4 regions of the Bradyrhizobium sp. AZCC 2262 genome follow, and region 3 is predicted to be linked to each of the others. Evidence: predicted binding sites of a transcription regulator. Region 3 holds the regulator's gene; each other region holds the start of a gene.
What was found. The regulator PhoB, encoded in region 3, activates phosphate uptake and scavenging genes when phosphate is short. The targets are predictions, from matches to a motif close to TGTCATNNANCTGTCAT.
Positions count from the first base shown of each region.

Region 1 (4,643 bases), 3.0 Mb from region 3:
GGGCCGTGACGACGGACCAATTCGTGTCCCATTCTACTTTGCATGGGGTTGTTTTCGCGATTTTGAGTCTGGCCCGCCGGCCCGTCATACCTGCAGTGGCCAGCGGCCAATGATCCGAAACCGCGAATTCGGATTGTCCTGGCGGCATAGGGCAATCGCGTCGATCGCGAGCGGCCCGATGCCCGTTGCCGCAAACCTCTCGCGCAGCATCGCTACAACCGGCTCGCGCCGTTCTGCGGGAAGCCGTCCCGTCAGCGTCATGTGGAAGCGAAACTCTTCGAAGACGTAAGGGTAGCCCCAGCGGTCGAGATAGTCGCGCTGCTGCGGCGTCAGCTTGTCGGGATTGCGCCGTGCGCGATCTTCCGGGCTAATGGGGGCACGGAACGGATCGAATGCCTTGGTCGCTTCGGCGGCGAGCAGTTCGAGTTCTGCCGATGGTTCGGCCGGAATCACCGCGATGAATCCGCTGATCGAATCGACGACCGGCTGGATTACCGGCACAGGCCGGGCGAGATCGGCGAACAACTCGCATGCCGCGGCAAGCTGTGTCGCGGCCTTGCCGTCAGCCAGCGCCATCGGCGCCTTCAGCGTGGCGTGAAAGCCGTATTTGCGCGGGTCATGCGTCAGATCGCGCCAGTCCGGAATTGTCTGAATCATGCCATCCGGAAAAGGCACGTCGTCGCCGCCATGGGCATCGTAGCCGAGCAGGGTCGCGCCGAACCGGTCGAGCGCGCTGCCCGCCGCGGCGGTGTAATAGATTGCGTAACGGGGGTAATTTGCCATTGCGCCAGAATAGGGCCGCCTTACGCGGCTGCAACTGCCTTGCGTGATGCTGTGGACGAATGGACGAGGCGATTCGCCTCCGTCAGATGCACGAGACGTCCCGCTGCAATGACCGCGACGACCCGCGGGCGCAACGGCACCGTGTCATCGACGAGAATGATGTCGGCCCGCTGTCCCGCGGCGAGCAGGCCACGATCGGCGAGGCCGGCAGCGCGCGCTGGCGCTGACGAGATCAATTGCCACGCCTCGGCCAGCGGCAGCACCCCGTCGGCTGCGAGCCGGAAGGCCGCCAGCAGCGGCGCCGGATAGTAATAGTCTGACGCCAGCACCGAACACAGGCCCTTGGCGATCATGTCGGAGGCCTTGGTCCAGCCGGTGTGGCTGCCGCCGCGCACGACATTGGGTGCGCCGAACACGATGAAGTCGCCGGCTTCGGCTGCCTCCCGGGTGGTTTCCTCGTTGACCGGAAATTCGGCGATGGCAACACCCTGCGCACGAAAGGCCTGTCGCATCGCCGGGCTCTCGTCGTCATGCGAGAGCATCCGGACATCAGCCGCGCGCGCCGCTTGCGCCAGCCGGCTGATCGACGCCGGTACGTCGTGGCTGCGGGAGACCACACTTTCCACCAGGCGATCGAACGCCTCGTTCGTGAGACCCGTGCGCTCAACCATTCGGCTGCGCCTCTGTGGCTTGGCGAGGTTGGCGACGGTCGAGTCAATGTGGTCGTTGAACGCGAACAGGTCGACGCGTCCTTCCGACAGCCAGTCGATTATTTCGCTTTCCGCGTCGAGATTGTAGGTTTCGTGGCGCAAATGGAAGCGGGTGTCGGCGGCGAGTTGCGGCCGCAACTGCTCGATTGCTTCCAGCAAGCGCCTGGCATTGTCGGCGCCGCGCAGGCCGGGCTCCCACGACCAGGTCGTGGCATGATAGACGGTCGTGATCCCGTTGCTGACCGCCTGCCGGTCGCTGTCAACGAGCGCCACATCGATCGGAAAATCGACGCCGGGGCGCGGCATCATCTGCCGCTCGAAGGCATCGCCATGCAGGTCGACAATGCCCGGCAGAACCAGCAAGCCGACGGCATCGATGCCGGGCGAGCTGTGGTTGTTGTCCGTACCCATGGCGACGATCTCGCGGCCGGCGATCCGCAGCGAGGTCTCGACGATTTCGTTGCCGAGCAGGGCCCGGCCACCTTCGATGAACGATTCGGTCACGATGCGGCACTCTGGTTGAATTGCGGATAGCCGGATACTTCGGCCGATTCGTATTTTTCGAGAAAGCCCTCGACATCGAGCTTGCGGAAATCGGGCAGGGCGCGGCGAAGCGTCTCATGGTCCCAGTCCCACCATGCGAGCTGCGCGAGCCGGCCGGCGATGGATTCGGGAAACCGCCGCTTGAGTGGCCGCGCCGGGTTACCGCCCACGATCGTGTAGGCGGGAACGTCCTTGGTCACGATCGCGCCGGCAGCGACCACGGCGCCGGTGCCGATCGAGCGGCCGGGCAGAATGACCGCGCCGTGGCCGATCCAGACGTCATGGCCGATGCGGACATGATGCTCGCGCCGCCATGCAAAGAAGTCGGCATCATCGCTCTCGCCCGGAAAATAACTGCTGGCGCGATAGGTGAAATGCGCCTGTGAGGCCCGGTGCATCGGATGATTGCCCGGATTGATCCGCGTCATGGCCGCGACCGAACAGAATTTTCCGATCGTGGTGTAGGTGATCTGCGCGTCGTTCACGACGTAGGAGTAATCGGCCATCGTGACCTCGAGCAGAATGGTGCGAGCCCCGACCTCGGTGTAGGCGCCGAGCTTGCTCTCCCGCACAGATGCGCTGGGGTCGATCGTCGTTTCGGTGGAAAGCATTTTGCCGGCCATCTGCGCGTCCATCAGCAACAGGGGAAGGTCGAGGGGATGCGCGCTCGTCTTCGATGCGCTTGATGACAGTGTCATGACGGACGCGTGACGGTCGCCATGGGTGTGGACGATCGCCGCACCGCAGCACCGGTGTCACACAACTGTTAAACCCTGCCGTTAGCGATGGTCTACGTTTGCGCAGTTGGAGCATTGCATGCTGGTGGTGGAAGGTTTGACGTGCCGGTTCGGCACCAAAGCCGCGGTGGATAATGCGTCATTTTCGATTCAGCCCGGCAGCTTTGTCGGCGTCATCGGCCGGTCCGGCGCCGGCAAGTCCACGTTGCTTCGGATGATCAACCGTCTCGCCGAACCATCGGAGGGACGCATCCTCTTTGAAGGCGTCGACGTGACCGCACTGCGCGGCAAGGATCTGCGGCAGTGGCGTGCGCGCTCCGCGATGATCTTTCAGCAATTCAATCTAGTCGGCCGGCTCGACGTCCTCACCAATGTGCTGATGGGGCGGCTGGCGGAAATTCCGTCCTGGCGCTCGCTGACGCAGCTCTGGCCGCAAGAGGACAGGGCGCTGGCGATGTCGGCGCTGGAGCAGTTCGATATGGCTGCTATCGCCGCCCAGCGCGCCGACCAGCTTTCCGGCGGCCAGCAGCAGCGCGTCGCGATCGCCCGCGCGCTGGTTCAGGAACCCGACATCATTCTCGCCGACGAGCCGATCGCCTCGCTCGATCCCCGCAACACGCGGATCGTTATGGATGCGCTGCTGCGCATCAACAAGCATTTCGGCATCACCGTGATCTGCAACCTGCATTCGCTCGATCTGGCGCGGAACTACTGCGACCGCCTGATCGGCATGGCAGCGGGGCGGGTGGTGTTCGACGGTGCGCCCGAGACGCTGACGGATCACATTGCGCGCGAACTCTACGATCTCGAAGCCAACGACGTCATGGGCACCGCGCCGGCGCCCGACGATGCTGCCGTTCCGGCGCTCGGCACCGCCGCCGCGGCCTGAGTTTTCATTTCTGTACAGGGTAGCCGGCTGCAAACCTGCAATCGGCGAAGAGGCGTAACCACAACAAGAGGGCTGACCATGATCACTCGTCGTATCGTTCTTGCCAGCGCGGCCGCGCTGGCGTTTACCGCTTCCGCCTCGGCGCAGGATTGGAAGAGCAAATATCCGGAGCTGACGTTTGCCGTGGTGCCTGCCGAAAATGCCTCTGGCGTTACCGAGCGCTGGACGCCATTCGTCACGTATCTCTCCAAGGAGCTTGGCGTGAAGGTCACGCTGCGCATTGCCAACGACTACGCGGCCGTGATCGAAGGCCAGCGCGCCGGCAACATCCATATCGCCAGCTACGGCTCGGCATCGTTTGCCCGCGCCCGCCTGACCGGCGTCAAGACCGACGCCTTCGCCAACGACATCAATGCCGACGGCTCGACCGGCTACTACTCGGTATTCTTCGTCAAGGCGTCGAGCGCTTACAAGAATATCGATCAGTTGAAGGGCAAGAACCTCGGCCTGGTCGATCCGAATTCGACGTCGGGCAACAATGTGCCGCGCTTCGAACTCGACAAGCTCGGCATCTCCGACGCCGATGGGTATTTCGGCAAGGTCGTCTTCACCGGCAGCCATGAGAACGCCATGCTGGCGCTGTCGCAGGGCACCGTCGACGTCGCCGCCAATCAGTGGACCAACGACGATGATTCCACGCTCGCCCAGATGCTGCACAAGGGCATGCTGAAGAACGCCGACGGGTCGGCGATGAAGAAGGACGATTTCCGGATGATCCACAAGTCGGCCCCGATCATCAACGGACCCTACGCCTATAATTCGGACCTCCCGGCCGACCTGAAGGCTGCGATTGCCAAGGCGTTCACGGAATCGCCGACCAAGGACAAGGCCGCGTTCGACCGCCTGTCCGACGGCCAGAAGAAGGGCTTCAACCCGGCCACGACCAAGGACTGGGACGCCACGATCGAATTGATCAAGTTC
Region 1 is NZ_JAZHRT010000001.1:4,410,618-4,415,260, reverse strand. Features, by position in the region: gene V1283_RS21105 (DUF1045 domain-containing protein) at 85-783, opposite strand; gene V1283_RS21100 (alpha-D-ribose 1-methylphosphonate 5-triphosphate diphosphatase) at 804-1,997, opposite strand; gene V1283_RS21095 (transferase hexapeptide repeat family protein) at 1,994-2,659, opposite strand; gene phnC (phosphonate ABC transporter ATP-binding protein) at 2,853-3,662, shown strand; gene phnD (phosphonate ABC transporter substrate-binding protein) at 3,741-4,643, shown strand, end outside.
Region 1: a site for PhoB is predicted at 2,722-2,738, ahead of phnC (phosphonate ABC transporter ATP-binding protein). Genes of this name have one in related genera too.

Region 2 (4,643 bases), 3.1 Mb from region 3:
CCATGCCGGCGATGCTTCTGGCTGTGTGCGCGATCTTCGTGTTCGGGGTGGTGGATCTCGGTTTTTCGCCGGCCAAACTGGTGTCGGGCCTGAGCCAGCTCGGCTGGATCGCGGTGATGATGATCCCGCCGGATCCCGGCTCATCGCTGCCCGCCTATCTCGCAGCCCTCGGTGAGACGCTGTCGATCGCGCTGCTCGGCACGACCTTGGCCGCCGTGGCGGCGTTGCCGGTCAGCCTGCTGGCGGCGCGGAACATCATTCCGTCGAACCTGCTTCGCTTCCCGGTACGCCGGTTCCTCGATTCCATCCGCGGTGTCGATACGCTGATCTGGGCGCTGGTGTGGATCAACGTCGTCGGCCTCGGGCCGTTCGCCGGTGTGCTGGCGATTGCGCTGTCCGACTTCGGCGCGTTCGGCAAATTGTTTTCCGAGGCGATCGAAGCCGCCGATAAGAAGCAGGTCGAGGGCATCCGCGCCTCCGGCGGCAATGCGCTGCACGAAATACGCTTCGGCCTGATGCCGCAGGTGCTGCCTGTCATCGCGGGGCAGGTGCTCTATTTCATCGAATCGAATACCCGCTCGGCGACCATCATCGGTATCGTCGGTGCTGGCGGCATCGGCCTGCAGCTTGCCGAGCAGATCCGCGTGCTGGAATGGCAGAAGGTTTCTTTCCTGATCCTGATGATCCTGGTCGCGGTCGCCGCGATCGACTGGATTTCGGGCAAGCTGCGCTTTGCCATCATCGGACAGCGCGCGGTCGCCTGATCGTTCCGTAGTCCGTAGTGGGCAAAGGCGCGCTGGCGACGCGCCCACCATCGATCTGCACGGATGCAAGAATGGTGTGGGCACGCTTCGCTTTGCCCACGCTACAAACTGCTCTCCACCAGGAACTCGACACGTTCGGCAGCAAAGCGCGAACGCTTGGTTGTCAGCGGCTCGCCAGCGGTATCGACGTCGGTGCTGTCGACCACGAGCACGGGACGTCCGAGCGCGAGGTCCAGCCGCGCCGCGTCGGTTGCGTCCACGATACCGGCGGTAATCCGGGTCGACGCACGACGAAAATCCCGGATACCGTAATGCGCCACCAGCTTGGTCATCGAGCGCACATTGGCGAACACCTTGCCGGCGTCGGGGAAGCGTTCGGCCGAAAGCCAGGTGGTGCTGACGCAGATCGGCGTGCGGTCGGCGAGCCGCACCGATTCGATCCGGACCAGCGGCGCGCCGGTCTTCAACCCAAGCTCCCGCGCCAGTTCGCGCGTGGCTTCTTCTTCGGTTGCGTCGATGAATTGGCCGCGCGGCTCCCGGCCGCCGGCTCCGACGATTTCGGAAAACCGCGTTCGTGAGCGCAGGGGGTAGGCGATGCGCCCGGTCTCGACATAGGTGCCGCTGCCGCGCTCGGCGCGCACCAGGCCGCGTTCGGCGAGCGCGGCAAGCGCCCGGCGCACGGTATGGCGGTTGACCCGATAGGTCTCGGCAATCTCCATCTCGCCCGGCAGCTTTTCGCCCGCGGCAAAGCGGCCGTCGGCGATGCCGCGCTCGATGCCGTCGGCAACCTGCCGCCACAGCGCGACGCCGGATGCGGTGTCCTGAATGCTCATGTGGCGATATCGGCCATTGGAGAAAAATCACCTCATTGTCACGAAATCGTCATGGCGTTTCGGTATCGAGTTGTCTAATATCATAGACAACTTGATTCAGGCAAGGTCGATGTGATGGCAGGCGAGGATAGTCACGGGCAAGCCCGGCGCAAGGCTGCGATGGCGGTACTGGCCCACTTCGAGGCCACGGCCATTGCCGGTCATCTCGAGGCGATTGCGTTGCCGGCGCATGAGAACCTGCGCGAGCCTGAAAATGGCCTGGTCATGGTGCGCGGCCGCGTCGGCGGCGACGGCGCGCCCTTCAACCTCGGCGAAGCCACGGTTTCGCGCGCCGCGGTGCGGCTTTCGACCGGAGAAATCGGCTTCGGCTACACGCTCGGTCGCGACCGTCACAAGGCGAAGCTGATCGCGCTGTGCGACGCCATGGTGCAGTCGGACGAGTTCGCAGCTGCAGTTGAAGCCAAGGTGGTCGCGCCGCTGCGTGCGGCGGTGATCGAAAAGCGAAACCGCAAGTCCGCAGAGGCCGCAGCGACGCGGGTTGATTTCTACACACTGGTGCGGGGTGAGGGTTGACATGGCGACGGTTGCCGAATTGCCCGCAGGATTTGCCGACAAGGTGTTGTCGGCGCAATCGACCTTCCGCTCCGTGATGGATGCGATGGCGCGCCCCGGCAGCGTTCAACGTATCGCGTCCGCAGCCGGCACGCCGGTCGGGATGATGCGCGGCACGGCCGCCATAGCGTTGACCCTGTTCGACCACGATACGCCGGTCTGGCTCGACGGCCGGATGTCGGCGACGGCGGACGTTGCCAAATGGCTCAAGTTCCACACCAGCGCGCCGGTCGTCGCGGATTCGTCGATCGCGAGTTTTGCGCTGATGGGCGATCCGCAGAGCCTGCCGACGCTCGATCGCTTCGCGTTTGGCAGCAATGAATATCCGGACCGCTCGACGACGCTGATCCTGCAGGTCGAAAGCCTGACGGATGGCCCTGTTGCCGAGCTACGGGGGCCCGGCATCGACGGCACCGCGGCGCTGCGCGCTTCCATCCAGCCGCAGGATCTGTTCGAGCGGCTTGCCATCAACGTCGCGCTTTTTCCGCGCGGCATCGATGTCGTGCTGGTTCATGACGAGTCCATCGTCGCCATACCGCGCACGACGCGGCTCGTGAGGGGAGGCTGACCATGTATGTTGCCGTCAAGGGAGGCGAGCGCGCCATCGAGAATGCCCACCGTCTGCTGGCGCATGAACGGCGCGGCGACCGTGACGTACCCGAACTGTCGCTGGCCCAGATCTCCGAGCAGCTTTCGCTCGGCGTCGACCGCGTCATGACCGAAGGCTCGCTGTACGACCGCGAACTCGCGGCGCTCGCCATCAAGCAAGCGCGTGGCGATTTGATCGAGGCTATCTTCCTGGTGCGCGCGTTCCGCGCCACGCTGCCGCGCTTTGGCGCAACCGAACCCGTCGACACCGGCGCGATGCAGGTGCGCCGCCGGGTTTCCTCGACGTTCAAGGATATCCCGGGCGGGCAGATTCTCGGTCCCACCTTCGATTACACCCATCGCCTGCTCGATCCGCAACTCGCCGAGGGGTTCGCGCCCGAGGCTCCCGCGACAGGAGATGCCTCCGCAGCAGCGACCCCGCGCGTGACCGACATTCTCGGTCGTGACGGCCTGATCGAGCCTTCGCCGTCGGCGGATGCCGACGCCCCTGTGGGCGATTTGACGCGCGAGCCGCTCAATTTCCCGGCGGATCGCGATCTGCGCCTGCAAAACCTGGCCCGTGCGGACGAAGGCTTTCTGCTGGCGCTCGGATATTCCTCGCAGCGTGGATATGGCCGCAACCATCCCTTTGCCGGCGAGATTCGTTTCGGCGAGGTGGAGGTCGAATTCATGGCCGAGGACGCCGGCTTTGCCGTTCCGCTCGGTTCGATCGCGCTGACCGAATGCCAGATGGTCAACCAGTTCAAGGGGTCGGCGACCGAGGCGCCGTGTTTTACGCGTGGCTATGGCCTGGCGTTCGGGCAAAGCGAGCGCAAGACCATGTCGATGGCGCTGGTCGATCGCAGCCTGCGCGCTCGCGAGCTTGGCGAGGAAGTGATCGCGCCCGGCCAGGACGAGGAATTCGTGATGTCGCACTCGGACAACGTGCAGGCGACCGGCTTCGTCGAGCATCTCAAACTGCCGCACTACGTCGATTTCCAGTCCGAACTCGGCCTGCTGCGTAAGCTGCGCAAAGAGTTTGCCGAGGCGAACGAGACGCCGCCGATGCGGGAGGCCGCCGAATGAACGCGCCAGCTTACAACTTCGCCTATCTCGACGAACAGACAAAGCGGATGATCCGTCGCGCGATCCTCAAAGCGATCGCGATTCCCGGCTATCAGGTGCCGTTCGCCAGCCGCGAGATGCCGATGCCCTACGGCTGGGGCACCGGCGGCGTGCAGGTGACGGCAGCGATCCTCGGGCCACAGGACGTATTGAAAGTGATCGACCAGGGTTCGGACGACACCACCAACGCGATCTCGATCCGAAAGTTCTTCGGCAAGACGGCCGGCGTCGCAACCACGACTTCGACGGCGGACGCCACCGTGATCCAGACCCGTCACCGGGTTCCCGAAGCGCCGCTGCATGCAGGGCAGGTACTGGTCTATCAGGTGCCGATCCCCGAGCCGCTGCGGTTCCTGGAGCCGCGCGAGACCGAGACGCGGCGCATGCATGCGCTCGGCGAATACGGCCTGATGCACGTCAAGCTGTACGAAGACATTGCGCGCTTTGGCCATATCGCGACCTCCTACGCCTATCCGGTGAAGGTGAACGCGCGTTATGTGATGGACCCATCACCGACGCCAAAATTCGACAATCCGAAGATGGACAACTGTCCGGCGCTGCAACTGTTTGGCGCGGGGCGCGAGAAGCGCATCTACGCGATCCCGCCACACACCGACGTGGTATCGCTCGATTTTGAGGATCACCCATTCACGCGCTACCGGTTCGACGCGCCCTGCGCGCTGTGTGGCGCCGGCGATTCCTATCTCGACGAAATCGTTAC
Region 2 is NZ_JAZHRT010000001.1:4,404,867-4,409,509, reverse strand. Features, by position in the region: gene phnE (phosphonate ABC transporter, permease protein PhnE) at 1-764, shown strand, start outside; gene phnF (phosphonate metabolism transcriptional regulator PhnF) at 866-1,597, opposite strand; gene phnG (phosphonate C-P lyase system protein PhnG) at 1,757-2,170, shown strand; gene phnH (phosphonate C-P lyase system protein PhnH) at 2,172-2,777, shown strand; gene V1283_RS21055 (carbon-phosphorus lyase complex subunit PhnI) at 2,780-3,883, shown strand; gene V1283_RS21050 (alpha-D-ribose 1-methylphosphonate 5-phosphate C-P-lyase PhnJ) at 3,880-4,643, shown strand, end outside.
Region 2: a site for PhoB is predicted at 1,634-1,650, ahead of phnF (phosphonate metabolism transcriptional regulator PhnF). Genes of this name have one in related genera too.

Region 3 (4,643 bases):
CGCTGATCCTGTTCACGCTGTTTTACAACGGCCTCTCCGGGCTCAACCTGGCCGTCTTCACCCAGGATACGCCGCCGCCGGGCTCGACCGATGGCGGCCTGCGCAACGCCATCATCGGCTCGATCATGATGACCGTGATCGGCGTCGGCATCGGCGCGCCGCTCGGCCTGTTCGCCGGCACGTATCTCGCCGAATACGGCAAGCACGACAAGCTCACCTCGGTGATCCGCTTCATCAACGACATCCTGCTGAGCGCGCCGTCGATCATCATCGGCCTGTTCATCTACGGCGCCATCGTGGTGCCGATGGGCGGCTTCTCGGCCTTCGCCGGCTGCCTGGCGCTCGCCGTGATCGTGATCCCCGTGGTGGTTCGCACCACCGAGGACATGCTGGGACTGGTGCCCAATCCGCTGCGCGAGGCGGCCTCCGCGCTCGGCCTGCCGCGTTCGCTGGTGATCCGGCGGATCGCCTATCGCGCCGCGCGGTCGGGCCTGATCACCGGCGTGCTGCTCGCGACCGCCCGCGTCGCCGGCGAGACCGCGCCGCTCTTGTTCACCGCGCTGTCGAACCAGTTCTTCAGCCTGAACCTGACCAAGACGATGGCGAACCTGCCGGTCACCATCAACAACTTCGTGCAGAGCCCCTATGTCTACTGGAAGCAGCTCGCCTGGAGCGGAGCCCTGCTGATCACGCTCACCGTATTGGCCTTGAACATTGGCGCGCGCATTCTTGGCGCCGAGAGGACATCCAAATGACCGATCTCTCCGTATCCGTGAGTAACGCGACCGGGCCCGTTCCGCAGGTGGCGCTGCCCGAGGCCGCGCCCAAGGTCACCGCCCGCGGCCTGAACTTTTACTATGGCGAGCACCATGCGCTGAAGAACATCAACCTGACGCTCGGCACCAACCGCGTCACCGCCTTCATCGGCCCGTCCGGCTGCGGCAAGTCCACGCTGCTGCGGATCTTCAACCGGATGTACGACCTCTACCCCGGCCAGAAGGCGACCGGCCAGTTGATGCTCGACCAGACCAACATCCTCGATTCCAAGCTCGATCTCAATTTGCTGCGGGCCCGCGTCGGCATGGTGTTCCAGAAGCCGACGCCGTTTCCGATGACGATCTACGAAAACATCGCCTTCGGCATCCGCCTCTATGAGAAGATCTCCAAGTCGGAGATGGATGGCCGGGTCGAGAAGGCGCTGCGCGGCGGCGCGCTGTGGAACGAGGTCAAGGACAAGCTGAATGCAAGCGGCCTGTCGCTGTCCGGCGGCCAGCAGCAGCGGCTCTGCATCGCGCGCACGGTCGCGGTGCGGCCCGAGGTGATCCTGTTCGACGAGCCTTGTTCCGCGCTGGACCCGATCTCGACCGCCAAGATCGAGGAGCTGATCCAGGAACTGGCGGAGGATTACACCATCGCCATCGTCACCCATAACATGCAGCAGGCGGCGCGCGTCTCGGACAAGACCGCCTTCATGTATCTCGGTGAGCTGATCGAGTTCGACGATACCAACAAGATTTTTACCTCGCCGAGCGATCGACGCACCCAGGACTACATCACCGGTCGGTTCGGCTAGAGCATGATCCGGAAAAGTGGAAACCGGTTTTCCGAAGAGATCATGCTCAAACAGCGAAATAAAATCATGATCCGGTTCAAACCGGATCCTGATTTGAGGAGATAGCACATGGCTTCTGAACACACCGCCAAGGCATTCGACAGCGACCTTCAGGAACTGACTCGCCTGGTTGCCGAGATGGGCGGCATGGTCGAGCGGATGATCACCGAATCCGTCGACGCGCTGGTCCGTCGCGACGTCGCGCTCGGCAAGCGTGTCGTCGCCACCGACGTCGAGATCGACCGTCTGCAGCATCTGATCGAGGAGCGCGCGGTGCTGACCATCGCGCGCCGCCAGCCGATGGCGATCGATCTGCGCGAGATCGTCGGCGCGATGCGGGTGGCCACCGATCTGGAGCGGATCGGCGACCTCGCCAAGAATATGGGCAAGCGCGTCGCGGCGCTGGAGAACGATTTCCAGCCCTTGAAGCTGATGCGCGGCCTTGAACACATGACCGACCTGGTGCTGTCGCAGGTCAAGTCGGTGCTGGACGCCTATGCGGCGCACGACCTGCCGGCGGCGATGGCGGTCTGGAAGGGCGACGAGGAAGTCGACGCCATCTGCACCTCGCTGTTCCGCGAACTGCTCACCTACATGATGGAAGACCCGCGCAACATCTCGTTCTGCATCCATTTGATGTTCTGTGCCAAGAACATCGAGCGGATCGGCGACCATGCCACCAACATCGCTGAAACCGTGTTCTACATGATCGAGGGACAGCAGATGCTCGACAAGCGCCCGAAGGGCGACATGACGAATTTTGCCACGACCGTACCGAACACTTGACACAGCGTTTTCAAGCGAAGTGGAGACCGGTTCGCATAGCAATCAAGTTTACGCAGATTGCGTAGACTTATCTGCGTGAAAACGCGTCAAACAGAAGAGGCGATAGCAGAATGAGCGCGCGCATTATGGTGGTCGAGGACGAGGAAGCGCTGACCACGCTGTTGCGCTACAACCTCGACGCCGAAGGCTATGATGTCGAAACCGTCGCCCGTGGCGATGACGCCGATACGCGGTTGAAGGAACGCATTCCCGATCTCGTCGTGCTCGACTGGATGCTGCCCGGGCTGTCGGGCATCGAGCTGTGCCGCCGCCTGCGGGCGCGGCCGGAGACCAAGCAGTTGCCGATCATCATGCTGACGGCGCGCGGCGAGGAGAGCGAGCGGGTGCGGGGCCTGGCGACCGGCGCCGACGATTACATCGTCAAGCCGTTCTCGGTGCCGGAGCTGCTGGCGCGGGTGAAGGGACTGCTGCGGCGGGCAAGCCCCGAGCGGCTCGCCACCGTGCTCACCTATGGCGACATCGAACTGGATCGTGAGAAAAGACGCGTCGCGCGTTCCGGCCGCCAGATCGATCTCGGCCCGACCGAGTATCGCTTGCTGGAATTTTTCCTGGAGCATCCCGGCCGCGTCTTCAGCCGCGAGCAATTGCTCGACAGCGTCTGGGGCCGCGACATCTATATCGACGAGCGCACCGTCGACGTCCACATCGGCCGCCTGCGCAAATTGCTCAACCCGGGCCGCGAGCAGGACCCGATCCGCACCGTGCGCGGCGCGGGATATGCGCTGGATGATCGGTTCGCGAAGGTGGAGTCGTAATAGCTCTATCGTTGTCCGCACATTGCATCGTCGTCCCCGCGAACGCGGAGACCCATAACCACCGATGTAATTTGTTGAAGAGAGCTGGAGCTCCAGCGTGACATAACCACGAACGCCGGTGGTTATGGGTCCCCGCTTTCGCAGGGACGACAACGTTGAGTTCGTAGTCCGGGTGAAGCGAAGCGCAACCCGGGAATCTAACCCATAGCGACATAGTCCCGGATTTCGCTTCGCTCCATCCGGGCTACGATAACCGCCTCTTACCGCGTCGGCTTCGGCTGATGCCTCCGCCGGTCGGCTGCCGGCTGATACGCGACGCGCGAGTGATGCGCGCAATAAGGCAGGCCCGAAAGCGCCTTGCCGCCGCAGAAGAAGAATTCCGGGCTCGAGGGATCACCGACCGGCCAGTGGCAGGTGGCTTCGTTCAGTTCGAGCAGCGACAGCCGCTGGCTCATCGGCACCACGTTATCGAAGGCGATCGGATCAGGCTCCATCTCGACCTCGAAGGCGTGCGCCAGCGCGGTGTTGCCGCGCGAGACCGGGCGTGAGACCCGCATCATCTGTTGCGCCGGGCGTGCCTTGCGCTGCCGTGGGGCTGCCGAGGAGGGGCTCTTGGCGCGGCCGGACAGGCCCAGCCGGTGCACTTTGCCGATCACTGCGTTTCGCGTCACATTTCCGAGTTCCGCGGCGATCTGGCTGGCCGATAATCCGGCTTCCCAGAGCTTCTTCAGCTGCTCGACGCGATCGTCGGACCAGGTCAATACCGTCATCGTATTCTTCCCTTCGCGTCGCGCCGGCCAACCCAGGGCAGCGCTGGCGATGTCATTCGTCTCAAAAATCCCTGCGGTCAGAATCCCTTAGCCCTCGCCGGGCGCAAAAATCGCGCCCGAACGTGTACGCTTACACAAAATGGACTCTAGGGATCAGAACTGCCGCACGAGATGTCGTACCCGACAACCCAGACGCTACAATATGGCGTGACTCTGGCGCAAGAGTCCGGGCCCGCGCGTCCACATGTTCCGGACATCTAGGCATTGCACTGCGTGTTTTCCACCACACCGCAATCCTACGGATTTCCTGCCTTGCAGTGCATGAAAGGCGGCCTCGTGGCATGTTGACAGCGCTCCCCGCCCACATAGAATACCTCTTACGTGCCGCCCTTAAGAGGCGGCACGTTTCGTTTTCGCAAGACCGGCCGTTGCCGCGTTCGCGCCCATGCACGCGTGTGCTCCGCGGCAGGTCTTGAAACCAGGTCTCAAACCTTCAGTGATTGCCATGACCCATAGCGCCACGTCGCATCTGCTCCCCGTCTTTGCCAGGGTCGATCTCGGCTTCGAGCGCGGCGAGGGCTGTTGGCTGACCGCCACCAATGGCGATCGCTATCTCGACTTCACCTCGGGTGTTGCGGTGAATGCGCTGGGTCACTGCCA
Region 3 is NZ_JAZHRT010000001.1:7,456,533-7,461,175, reverse strand. Features, by position in the region: gene pstA (phosphate ABC transporter permease PstA) at 1-755, shown strand, start outside; gene pstB (phosphate ABC transporter ATP-binding protein PstB) at 752-1,573, shown strand; gene phoU (phosphate signaling complex protein PhoU) at 1,682-2,398, shown strand; gene phoB (phosphate regulon transcriptional regulator PhoB) at 2,509-3,213, shown strand; gene V1283_RS35060 (GcrA family cell cycle regulator) at 3,474-3,983, opposite strand; gene V1283_RS35055 (aspartate aminotransferase family protein) at 4,489-4,643, shown strand, end outside.

Region 4 (4,643 bases), 4.5 Mb from region 3:
AGCTGGTCACCTGATCAGCGCAGCAGCACCACCGCCCAATAGGTCAGCGCCGCCACGATCGCGGAAGCCGGAATGGTGATCACCCAGGCATAGACGATCGAACTCGCCACGTTCCAGCGCACCGCCGAGACCCGCCGCGCCGCGCCGACGCCGACGATGGCGCCGGTAATGGTGTGGGTCGTGGATACGGGAACCCCGAGATAGGTCGCCATGAACAAGGTCGCCGCCCCGCCGGTCTCGGCGCAAAAGCCCTGCATCGGCGTCAGCTTCGTGATCCGCAGCCCCATGGTGCGGACGATCCGCCAGCCGCCCATCAGCGTGCCGAGGCCCATGGCGGCCTGACAGGAGATCACCACCCAGAACGGAATGCTAAAGTCTGCGCCGAGGTGGCCCTGCGAATAGAGCAGCACCGCGATGATACCCATGGTCTTCTGCGCGTCGTTGCCGCCATGGCCGAGCGAATAGAGCGATGCGGAGACAAATTGCAGGATGCGGAAGGCGCGGTCGACCGCGAACGGTGTCGAGCGCACCGACAGCCAGGACACGATCGCAACCAGCACCAGCGCCAGCAGGAAGCCGACCAGCGGCGACAGCACGATCGCCAGCAGCGTTTTCGACAGGCCGGTCCAGACCGCCGCCGAGATCCCGGCCTTCGCCATGCCCGCGCCGACCAGTCCGCCGATCAGCGCATGCGAACTGGACGACGGAATCCCGAGCGCCCAGGTGATCAGATTCCAGACGATGGCGCCCACCAGCGCCGCGAAGATCACGGTGGCGTCGACGACGCTCGGTTCAATGATGCCGGTGCCGATCGTATTGGCGACATGGAGCCCGAACACCATAAAGGCGATGAAATTGAAGAAGGCGGCCCAGATCACCGCATATTGCGGGCGCAGCACCCGCGTCGACACGATCGTTGCGATCGAATTGGCGGCGTCGTGCAGCCCGTTGAGGAAGTCAAACAGCAGCGCAACCGCGATCAGAAAGATCAGAATCGGAAGACCAAGCGAGGCGTCCACTGGATTGGCCCTGCCCTATACCTGTTCGATCACGATCGAGTTGATCTCGTTGGCAACGTCGTCGAAGCGATCGGACACTTTCTCGAGATGCTTGTAGATTTCGGCGCCGACGATGAAATCCATCGAGTTGCCGCCGCGATGCTTGAGAAACAGTTCCTTCAACCCGATGTCGTGGAGATCGTCGATGCGGCCCTCCAGCTTTCCGATCTCCTCGGTCATGGCGGTCAGCATCGCGACGTTGCTCCCGATCGACTGCATCAGCGGCAGCGCGCGACCGACCAGATTGGCGCACTCCACCAGCAGGGTCCCGATTTCGCGCATCGGCGGCTCGAACGTGCGAACCTCGAACAGCACCACTGCCTTCGCGGTCTGCTGCATCTGATCGATCGCGTCGTCCATCGCCGTGATCAGGTTCTTGATGTCGCCGCGGTCGAACGGGGTGATGAAAGTGCGTCGGACCGCCGTCAGCACCTCGCGCGTAATGCCGTCGGCGTCATTTTCGAACTGGTTGACGCGCTGGCAGAACACCGGCGTCTCGTCGCCGCCGCGCAGCATGTCCTGCAGCGCTAGCGCCCCCTGCACGACCGTCTGGGCGTGTCGAGCAAACAGGTCAAAAAACCGCTCCTCCTTGGGCAAAAAGGCACGAAACCAGCGCAGCATGGGTATTTTTCCGTCGTTCAGAAACGGCCGCCCAGGCGACCTGTCACGAAACTGTCATAGACCATTCGAGGGGAAAACGCGCCACAGGGTGACCCGGGAACCGGGTCATCCACCGCTTTGTGGGGTCTAAAACTGCGCCAAAACCGGCTGTTTTACAGGGATCGGCGGAAATAATGCGCGATCTCGCCGATCACGCCGCGACGGAAGGTCAGCACGCATGCGACGAAGATGACGCCCTGGATCACCGTCACCCACTGCCCGAACCCGGCCAGATATTGCTGCATGGCAATGATGACGAAGGCGCCGACGACCGGGCCAAAGACGGTGCCGAGGCCGCCGACCAGCGTCATCAGCACGATTTCTCCGGACATCGTCCAGTGCACGTCGGTGAGCGAGGCATTCTGCGCCACGAACACCTTTAGCGAACCGGCAAAGCCCGCGAGCGTGCCGGAGAGGATGAAGGCGAGCAGCTTGTACTGGTCGGTCTTGTAGCCGAGCGAGATCGCACGCGGCTCGTTCTCGCGGATCGCCTTTAGCACCTCGCCGAACGGCGAGTTGATGGTGCGGTAGATCAGGAGGAAGCCGCCGAGGAAACCGGCCAGCACGACGTAGTAAAGCACTGTGGGCTTGGCGAGATTGAAGATCCCGAACAGATAACCCTGCGGAATACCCTGAATGCCATCTTCACCATGGGTAAACGGCGCCTGCAGGTAGATGAAGAACAGGAGCTGCGACAGCGCGAGCGTGATCATCGAGAAGTAGATGCCCTGCCGGCGAATGGAGATGAAGCCGGTCACGACCGAAAGCGCGGCAGCGCCGGCGATACCGACCAGAATTCCGAGTTCGGGCGATACACCCCACACCTTCAGCGCATGCGCCGTGCAGTAGCCCGCGGTGCCCAAGAACATCGCGTGGCCGAACGACAGCAGGCCGCCATAGCCGATCAGCACGTTGAAGGCGCAGGCGAGCAGCGCGAAGCACAGGGCCTGCATCACGAAGAACGGGTAGATGCCGGTCAGCGGCACCAGCCCCAGCAGCACCGCCATCGCCGCGAATACGATCATTTCGTCGCGCATCGCGCGCGGCGTTACCGGCAGTGTGTCGTCAGTCAATGCGCTCATGTCAGGCCGCCCGTCCGGTCAGTCCCGTTGGCTTTATCAGCAACACCAGCACCATCAGGACGAACACCACGGTGTTGGAAGCCTCGGGATAAAAATACTTCGTCAGTCCTTCGATCACGCCGAGTGCAAATCCGGTGATGATCGATCCCATGATCGATCCCATGCCGCCGATCACCACCACCGCGAACACCACGATGATCAGGTCGGCGCCCATCAGCGGCCGCACCTGGTTGATCGGCGCGGACAGCACGCCCGCCAGCGCCGCCAGGCCGACGCCGAGCCCGTAGGTCAGCGTGATCATCCGGGGCACGTTGATGCCGAACGCGCGCACCAGGGTCGGGTTTTCGGTGGCGGCGCGCAGATTGGCGCCAAGCCGCGTCTTTTCGATCAGGTACCAGGTGGCAATGCAGACCACGAGCGAGAAGATGACCACCCAGCCGCGATAGACCGGCAGGAACATGAAGCCGAGATTCATGCCGCCCTGCAGGCCGCGCCAGTCGCCGATCTGTGGGTAATCGGGAATCGCATAGGGCAGCCCGGACGAGCCGAAATAATTCTGGAACACGCCTTGCACGATCAGCGCGATGCCGAAGGTCAGCAATAGCCCATAGAGGTGGTCGAGGCCGGCCAGCCATTGCAGCATGGTCCGCTCCAGGATCATGCCGAAGATGCCGACCAGGATGGGAGCGATCAGCAGCGCCCACCAATATCCGATGCCGGTCAGGCTCAGGAGGAAATATGCGCAGAACGCGCCCATCATGTAGAGCGCGCCATGGGCGAAATTGATGATGTTGAGCATGCCGAAGATCACGGCGAGCCCGAGACTGAGCAGCGCGTAGAACGATCCGTTGATCAGTCCCACCAAAAGCTGGGCGTATAGAGCTTGCATCGGTTTCGCACTCAATCTCGTTTAAGACGCGGAATCGCGCTAGGACGCGAGGGGCGGCCCGCCGGCACGGCGCCGACGGGCCATCATTGTTACTTCTTTACCAGCGGACAGGCGCTTTCCGAAAGCGGCCGGAAGGCCTGCTCGCCAGGGGTGGTTCCGATCAGCTTGTAATAGTCCCACGGTCCCCTGGATTCCGCGGGCTTCTTGACTTCGAACAGGTAGGCCGGATGAATCTTGCGGCCGTCAGCGCGGATCGAGCCCTTGCCGAACAGCGCATCGTCGGTCGGCAATTCCTTCATTTTGGCGACAACCTTGGCGCCGTCATGCGGATTGCCGCCCATCGCCTCGAGCGTCTTGAAATAGTGGATCAGGCCCGAATACACGCCGGCCTGCACCATGGACGGCATCGCCTTGTTCTTCATGCGCTCGGAGAAGCGCTTGGAAAACGCGCGGGTGCCGTCGTTCAGGTCCCAGTAGAAGGTTTCGGTAAAGCTGAGGCCCTGCGCCACCTTCAGGCCGAGCGAATGCACGTCGGTGATGAACAGCAGAAGACCGGCGAGCTTCTGGCCGCCGGCGACGATGCCGAACTCGGACGCCTGCTTGATGGTGTTGGTGGTGTCGCCGCCGGCGTTCGCCATGCCGACGATCTTGGCCTTGGAGGCCTGCGCCTGCAGCAGGAACGAGGAGAAGTCCGACGAATTCAGCGGATGCTTGACGGTGCCGATAACCTTGCCGCCCGACTTCACCACGACCGCCGTGGTGTCGCGCTCGAGCGCGTGACCGAACGCGTAGTCCGCAGTCAGGAAGTACCAGGTGTCACCGCCGGCTTTCACCAGCGCCTGCCCGGTGCTGTTGGCGAGCATGTAGGTGTCGTAAACCCAATGAATTGTGTTGGGCGAGCATTGCGCATTGGTGAGATCCGACGACGCCGCGCCGGTATTGATCATGACGGCG
Region 4 is NZ_JAZHRT010000001.1:2,998,942-3,003,584, reverse strand. Features, by position in the region: gene sugE (quaternary ammonium compound efflux SMR transporter SugE) at 1-14, shown strand, start outside; gene V1283_RS14085 (inorganic phosphate transporter) at 15-1,019, opposite strand; gene V1283_RS14080 (DUF47 domain-containing protein) at 1,035-1,679, opposite strand; gene V1283_RS14075 (branched-chain amino acid ABC transporter permease) at 1,832-2,800, opposite strand; gene V1283_RS14070 (branched-chain amino acid ABC transporter permease) at 2,802-3,689, opposite strand; gene V1283_RS14065 (ABC transporter substrate-binding protein) at 3,779-4,643, opposite strand, start outside.
Region 4: a site for PhoB is predicted at 1,721-1,737, ahead of V1283_RS14080 (DUF47 domain-containing protein). Genes of this name have one in related genera too.